DNA from 2 places in the Pseudomonas sp. 300 genome. Region 1 is predicted to be linked to the other one. Evidence: riboswitches for the same ligand, from Rfam matches in the RefSeq annotation. Region 1 holds a riboswitch; the other holds the start of a gene.
What was found. A riboswitch is a leader RNA that binds a small molecule or an ion and turns the genes downstream of it on or off. The one in region 1 is predicted to bind cobalamin.
Positions count from the first base shown of each region.

Region 2: another riboswitch for cobalamin. It lies ahead of Q7W83_RS12685 (CbtB domain-containing protein); the one in region 1 lies ahead of cobO (cob(I)yrinic acid a,c-diamide adenosyltransferase).

Region 1 covers NZ_JAVLRV010000002.1:2,666,611-2,670,597, forward strand. The annotation lists gene Q7W83_RS18530 (cobyrinate a,c-diamide synthase) at 1-774, opposite strand, end outside; gene cobO (cob(I)yrinic acid a,c-diamide adenosyltransferase) at 771-1,382, opposite strand; cobalamin riboswitch at 1,463-1,694, opposite strand; gene Q7W83_RS18540 (hypothetical protein) at 1,849-2,433, shown strand; gene Q7W83_RS18545 (PQQ-dependent sugar dehydrogenase) at 2,502-3,815, shown strand; gene Q7W83_RS18550 (O-methyltransferase) at 3,933-3,987, opposite strand, start outside.
Region 2 covers NZ_JAVLRV010000002.1:1,309,737-1,313,723, forward strand. The annotation lists gene cobM (precorrin-4 C(11)-methyltransferase) at 1-454, opposite strand, end outside; gene Q7W83_RS12675 (cobalamin biosynthesis protein) at 538-951, opposite strand; gene Q7W83_RS12680 (CbtA family protein) at 948-1,652, opposite strand; gene Q7W83_RS12685 (CbtB domain-containing protein) at 1,664-1,867, opposite strand; cobalamin riboswitch at 1,988-2,215, opposite strand; cobalamin riboswitch at 2,454-2,666, shown strand; gene cobW (cobalamin biosynthesis protein CobW) at 2,767-3,828, shown strand; partial or broken gene cobN (cobaltochelatase subunit CobN) at 3,832-3,987, shown strand, end outside.

The DNA of each region.
Region 1 (3,987 bases):
ATCCAGGCTCGCGCCATAAGTGAACGCAAACGCTTCATCACGGGCCACGGCAATGCGAACGCCGGCCAGCAACGGCTCGGCAGCGATCACTTCTGGAGCAGCGAATTCCACAGGCGGCGGTAGTGCAACGTCACAACTGTTGGCCAGTGATTCAGCCGCTGCATCGAGGCGCACGTCGAGGTCGTTCAGCTCGCTGGCCTGAACCAGGCCGAGGTGCCGACTCGGCAGTTCAATCCCGGTTTCCCGGGACAACGCGCCGTACCAACGCAAACCTTCAGTCAGGCTGCCTTCAAGCAATTGCGCATGGCGCAAGGTGCCGACGCGGTTGGCCAGCACCCCAGCGAACGGCAAGTCCGGCTGATACTTCGCCAACCCCAACGCCAGCGCGCCAAAGGTCTGCGCCATCGCCGTGCCATCGATCACCCCGAGCACCGGCACACCGAAATGCCGCGCCAGGTCAGCGCTGGACGGCGTGCCGTCGAACAGGCCCATGACGCCTTCGATCAGAATCAGATCCGCTTCACCGGCGGCTTCCCACAACAGTCGACGACTTTCCTGCTCGCCGACCATCCACATGTCCAATTGATACACCGGCGCACCGCTGGCGCGCTCGAGAATCATCGGATCGAGAAAGTCCGGGCCGCATTTGAACACACGCACCTTGCGCCCCTGATTGCGATGCAAACGGGCCAGCGCGGCGGTGACGGTGGTCTTGCCCTGACCGGAGGCCGGCGCGGCAATCAAGACCGCCGGGCAATGACGTGGTTGATTCACAGCTCGACGCCTTTTTGCGCTTTGATCCCGGCCTGGAACGCATGCTTGATCACGCCCATTTCAGTGACGGTGTCGGCCAGATCGATCATTTCCGGCTTGGCGCCGCGACCGGTGACCACCACGTGTTGCATCGGCGGACGCGCCTGCAAGTCGCTGAGCACCTGATCGAGGTCGAGGTACCCGTGCTTGAGGGCGATGTTCAGTTCATCAAGCACCACCAGGCCGATCGACGGATCACGCAGCAATTCGCGGGACACTTCCCATGCAGCTTCGGCGGCGGCGATGTCACGCTGGCGGTCCTGGGTTTCCCAGGTAAAACCCTCGCCCATCACATGAAACCGCACCTGCTCCGGGAAGCGCCGGAAGAACAACTCTTCGCCCGTGCTGTTGCGACCCTTGATGAACTGCACCACGCCGCATTGCATGCCGTGGCCCATAGAGCGCGCGAGCATGCCGAAGGCCGAGCTGCTTTTGCCTTTGCCGTTGCCGGTCAACACCAGCAGCAGGCCGCATTCATTCGGGGAGTTGGCGATGCGCTCGTCAATCACGGCTTTTTTGCGCAGCATGCGCGCCAGATGGCGTTCGTCACGATCGGGAGTATCAGTCATGGGGAGCTCTCCGTTGAGGCTGGATAACGGCGGGCAGGCACAAGAATAGACGGCAAGAAGCCTGGCATCGCCCACCGTGATGCCGCTGGATGGATCAGGCCGGTCTCCGGGCTCATGAGCGGCGCTTCGCCTGACTGCGCGCCTTCCCATGTCAATTGACACAGTGGCTCAAGGCGCAGTCTTCTCTCATTTACCGTTGCGGGGGCAGCGCCGGGATCGTGGTTGTTAATGTGTTGAACGCACGCACTCACCGGCTTCCCTGTTTCACTCTGTCGACCAAGGCCACAGAGCACCTGAAACAAGCCGCGAAGGTTAGAGGGTTGGGGGTGGAGCGTCAATTAAAGCCGGGACGCCGCTGGGCGAATAACTGCCACTGATCAATAAAATGACGCCAATCTTGTGCCACGCTCTCAGCAGTGATATCAAAGCGCCACAACCTGACAACACAATAACAAGGGTGAGCCACATGCAAGGCATGATCATCAGCAATCCGAAGCTGGAATTCCTGCGCCCGGTGCTGGAGCGCTGGTTTGACTGTATAGACCGCTACAACGCGGTGCGCGGCGATAACGACACGCCTTACTGGTACGACGAAAAAGCCAACCTCGGCTTGCTCTCGGCCGCGGCGTGGATGGCGGAAATGGTCACGCTGCAGCACACACCGACCCGCAAACAGAACGAGGAAGGTGAACGCAACGCTCGCGCCGACCTGTTCATTGCCACCAGCGAAGAACGCGCCTACCTTCAGGCCACGCAGCGTTGGCCACGGGTCAACAGCCTGAACCTGACACAGGCCCTGGTCGATATCACCAGCGACGCCAAGCGCATCAGCTACGCCAGCGACCTGAAACTCGGCTGCCTGTTCGTCGCACCGCAAAAGTCCCAACACGGCGCCACCCCGGAAGAACTCCAGGACATGGTCGACGACCTGCAAAAGGAACACACCTGCGCCGTCGCCTGGTATTTCCCCTACGCCTACCGCAAGTTGCGCAACGAAGCGGGCAACTATCATCCCGGCATCGCCGTGCTGTTCAAGGAAGCCCGCGGCTGACCGGTTGAACCATCGCGGGTTTGCGCTTCTCTATTGATCAGGCCACTGCATTTATAGGGAAGATCAGTATGCGCAAGCCCCAATTCGTTCTCGTCATCGCCCTCGCCGGAGGGCTCGCCGCCTGTGGTGAAACCTCCAGCCTGCAAGTCTCCGACGGCACCGGCCCGTCACCCAAACTGCCAGAACCGAACAAAACCCTGATCCCTACGGTGAATATCGCCCCGGCGATCGGTTGGCCGGACGGCGTGAAACCTGTGGCGGCAGCGGGAACGCAAGTGGCGGCCTTTGCTGAAAACCTCGATCACCCGCGCTGGCTGTACGTGCTGCCGAACGGCGACGTGCTGGTCGCCGAAACCAATGCGCCGCCCAAACCCGACGATGGCAAAGGCGTCAAAGGCTGGGTCATGAAGAAAGTCATGGGCCGCGCCGGTGCCGGCGTCCCGAGTCCGAACCGCATCACTTTGCTGCGCGACAAGGACCACGATGGCATCGCCGAAACCCGCACGGTATTTCTGGAAAACCTCAATTCGCCCTTCGGCATGACGCTGGTTGGAAATGACCTGTATGTCGCCGACACCGACCGCTTGCTGCGTTTCCACTATGAAGTCGGCGACACGGCCATCAAGTCGCAGCCGATCAAAGTGGTCGATCTACCCGGCGGGACGCTGAATCACCACTGGACGAAAAACGTCATCGCCAGCAAGGACGGCAGCAAGCTGTACGTCACGGTGGGCTCCAACAGCAACGTCGCCGAAAACGGCATGGATCAGGAAGTAGGTCGCGCGGCAATCTGGGAAGTGGATCGCGCCACCGGCAACCACCGGATCTTCGCCTCGGGGATTCGCAATCCAAATGGTTTGGCCTGGGAACCGCAAAGCGGCGCCCTGTGGACAGCCGTCAACGAGCGGGATGAAATCGGCAGCGACCTGGTGCCGGACTACATCACTTCAGTGAAGGACGGCGGGTTCTATGGCTGGCCATACAGCTACTACGGCCAACACGTCGACATTCGCGTCGAGCCGCAAAACCCGGACCTGGTCGCCAAGGCCATAGCGCCGGACTACGCGGTCGGCCCGCACACCGCGTCGCTGGGCCTGACGTTTGCGGAAGGCAACACGCTGCCAGCGCAATTCAAGGAAGGCGCGTTCATTGGCCAGCACGGTTCGTGGAACCGCAAGCCGCACAGTGGTTACAAAGTGATTTTCGTGCCGTTCAGTGCCGGCAAACCGACCGGGCAACCGGTTGATGTGCTGACCGGGTTCCTCAATAAAGATGAAGATGCCATGGGCCGGCCGGTGGGCGTGGTGATTGATCAACAGGGTGATTTGCTGGTGGCGGATGATGTGGGGAACAAGGTGTGGCGGGTTTCTGCGGCGAAGTAACTGCCACACTCAAGACCTGTGGGAGTTAGCTTGCTAGCGATAGGGTCAGCACATCCAACATTGATGTTGCCTGGTGCACCGCTATCGCTAGCAAGCTAGCTCCCACAGGGGCTGCGTTTAGCGCTTGCGACAGAGCGTGAGCCCATCGCCCAACGGCAACAGCGACAAATCC
Region 2 (3,987 bases), 1.4 Mb from region 1:
AATTCCCCAGTTCCTCACCTGCCGGCATGCTGGTCTTGTCGGCGTAGCGAGTCAGGATCACGCTCTGTGACACGTCTGGCAACGTCAGCTCCGCCCCCAAAAGCGCCGCACACGCCGCTGTCGCTGTAACACCGGGAATGATTTCAAACGCAATATCGAGTTCGCGCAGGTAGCGAATCTGTTCACCAATCGCGCCATACAGACTCGGATCGCCGGAATGTACGCGAGCGACGTCCTGGCCGTTGGCATGGGCGCTTTTGATCAGTTCGATGATCTGTTCCAGGTGCAATTCGGCGCTGTTGACCACCTGTTCGGCATTGTGGCCTTCCAGCACGGCGGCCGGGACCAGTGAGCCGGCGTAGATGATCACCGGGCAGCTGCGGATCAGTCGTTGGCCTTTGACGGTGATTAGTTCCGGGTCGCCGGGACCTGCGCCAATGAAGTAGACGGTCATCGTCGTTTCCTGTCAGAAAAAGGGGCTGGTCAAGGCTTCAGATGAAGATTGCTCATGATCGAAGGCGAGGATTATCGAGGATTTTACGCAGAGCAGGCCAATGCCAGGGTCGCCTGGGCATACTTTTGTCGGGAAATCAGCAGTTTTGCCGGCGCCTGGGCCAGTTGTTCGGCAAGGGCGAGGGCGGCACTTTCTGCTACGCCGTAGCAGCCGGTGCGTTCGAAGGCGATGTCCGAGCGGTGGCTGAGTCGTGGTTGATAACCGGCCAGTTGTTCACTGCTGAAGTACATCAGGGGCAGCGCGAGTTGTGCAGCGAGTTCGATCAGGCCAGGTTCATCACGCTTCAGATCGATGCTGGCGAAGGCCTTGATCTGGTGAAGCCCGATTTGATGCGCCTGTAGCGCCTGATCGAGTAACGCCCGCAGCGTGCTCACGGGGCAGCCGCGCTGGCAGCCCAGGCCGACCACTAACGTCGGCGCTGTGCGGGTGTTGGTCATGCGTGGTATTGGCCATCGCTTTTGCGGCGGAACAACCAGGCGCTGATCAGGCCCAGAGCCAGCCAGAATCCCATGTTGGTCAGCTGCGAAGCGATTTTGAACTGGGTTTCCAGGGCTTCCGGCGCGAGCATCGAGTGCACTTCCGGTTGCGGTGCGCCGATCACATGTGGAACCGCCAGGATGGCCACGCCGAGAATCTTCATCAGCCAATGACGGCTGAACACGATCAGCGCGATGCCAACCGCAGTGGATGCAGCGGTGCCGATCCACCAGATTTGCCGTTGTGCCAGATCCGCTGCGGCGGTGCCCGGCAGTTCCGGTGGCAGGCCGAGGGTTGGCGCCAGTACGAACGTCGCGTAACCGGCCAGGCCCCAGAGCAGGCCCTGCGAGGTTTTGGTCGGTGCGCGCAAGGTGTAGAGGCCAGCGAGCATCAGCGCAAAACCGACGGCAACTACCAGATTGCCGCCCGTGGTGGACAGCACGCGCTGCCAGCCGTCTTGCGGCTCCCAGGCTTCGGCATCGTGGGTGTGAGCGGCGGCACCGGCGGCGTGCTCATGAACTTCAACAGCGGCCGGCTCGGATTTTTCGTAAGTCTCGGCCTGCAGAATCAGCGGAGCGACCCAGAAGCTTTGCAGCAGGGTCAGCAGCAGGGCGGCCAGCAGCCCGGTGAAACCTGCGGTTTGCGCAATACGCTTGATCATGTCGACAGGTCTCAATGGCACGGGAAAGCGGAGCTGTGACGGGTATCGTGCGCGGCGTTGTGCACCGCTTCGATGTGCGAGAAACCGGCGAAATACACCAGGCACGCGCCAAGGATCGATGCGCATACGGCAGCGGTCAGGCGTTGGGTCAGGGTCGTGGTGGTGCTGGTGGTGCTCTTATCGGTGTTGCTGCCGGTGCTGCTGATGATCGACATGGCGCTTCCCTCTGGTCTGTCAGCGGGTGAATAGAGCGCATGGAAGACCCCTGCGAATCGGGCTCGCAGAGGTTCAAACAGCGCCCGCCCACCGCGGGTTTGTTGTTCAGTGAACGTAATCGTCACTTTGTGTTGCGGGCCGGTCTCCGGGCTCGCGAGGGGCTTGGGCGTCAACCGAAACCTGCAAGCGTCACCTTCCCATGCCGAATTGCCGGCACAGTGGATCTGACGCTTCGCTCGCTTACCGTTGCGGGGGCAGCACCGGACTGACATGGCTTTGAGTAAAGCACATGATTCACCGGTTTCCCGTTTCACCCTGTGAAGGGCACCCGTAACAAGGCGTGTAGGAGAGCATGGGCGGGGGTTGGGCGTCAATTGGCAAGGGTTCTCAACTCGGGGGCAAGGGCAAGGAGTGTTACCTGTGGCGAGGGGATTTATCCCCGTTCGGCGGCGACGCCGTCGCAAAACCTGCTTGCGGGGCCCTGAAGGAATGCAGGGGGCCGCTTCGCAGCCCAACGGGGATAAATCCCCTCGCCACAGGGGATTGCAATCAACTGACGGACATTGACCCGCCCACACACCATGCGTAGCCTTGCGCTTTCGAGGTTCTTCGGCGTTTGCCGAAGCTAAGAAGGGAACGCGGTCGATGCCGCGGCTGCCCCCGCAACTGTGAACGGTGATGTTCGCTGCCACGCCACTGCACGCTCCAGCCCTGGAGCCCGCGGGAAGGCGCAGCAAACGCCAGTCTAGCGACAGGCACACCGTCAGCCAGGAGACCTGCCTCGACACAGATTCTCACTACAACCGGGCGGGGTGATCCGGTGGCGAACTCTTCCGCGCGCGCATCCGTCGCCGCGATTGTCGTCCCGTATGCCCGCCACCTTGCCAAAGGGCATCCGATGAAAACACTGGCCAAACTCCCCGTCACCATCGTTACCGGCTTCCTCGGCTCGGGCAAAACCACCTTGCTGCGGCACATGCTCGACAACGCGCAAGGCCGCCGCATCGCGGTGATCGTCAACGAGTTCGGCGAGCTGGGCATCGACGGTGAAATCCTCAAGCAGTGCTCGATCGGTTGCACCGAAGAAGAAGCCAACGGCCGCGTCTACGAACTGGCCAACGGCTGCCTGTGCTGCACCGTTCAGGAAGAATTCTTCCCGGTGATGCGTGAACTTGTAGCCCGTCGCGGCGATCTCGATCACATCCTGATCGAAACCTCGGGTCTGGCCCTGCCAAAGCCGCTGGTTCAAGCCTTCCAGTGGCCGGAAATCCGCAGTGCCTGCACCGTTGACGCGGTGATCACCGTGGTCGACAGCCCGGCCGTTGCCGCTGGTACGTTCGCCGCGTTCCCCGATCAAGTGGACGCCCAGCGCAAACTCGACCCGAACCTGGATCACGAATCGCCGCTGCACGAGTTGTTTGCCGACCAACTGGCCAGCGCCGATCTGGTGATTCTCAACAAGGCCGACCTGATCAGCCCTGAGGACCTGGCTCGTGTGCGCCTGGAAGTCGCTGAAGAGTTGCCGCCGGCAGTCAAAGTAATCGAAGCCAGCAGCGGTCGCCTGCCGCTGGACGTGCTGATCGGCCTCGGTGCCGGCTCCGAAGAACACATCGACAGCCGTCACAGCCATCACGATCACCATCATGAAGGCGAAGATGACCACGATCACGACGCGTTCGACTCCATTTCCATCGAGCTGCCTCAAGCTGACGAAAGTCTGCTGATGGACGCGCTGACCCAACTGGTGGTCAAGCACGGCATCCTGCGGGTCAAAGGTTTCGCGGCGATTCCGAACAAGCCGATGCGCCTGTTGATTCAGGGCGTGGGCACGCGTTTCGACAAGCATTTCGACCGTCAGTGGGGCGCCGACGAAGCACGCACCACGCGTCTGGTGTTGATCGGTCAGGAGCTCGACGCCGCGCAACTCGAAGCGCAACTGCGCGCCGCGCTCAGCGTTTAACCCATGCACCTGCTCAGGACCCAGCCCGGCGGTTTCGTCTCGGATGACAACATCGCCGACCTTGGACAAACCCCCGCCGAGCTGGTGATCCTGTGCAGCGGCGATTCCAGCCTTGCGCTGCTCGCCGAAGCCGCGCAGCAGTTGCCCGACGATTACCCG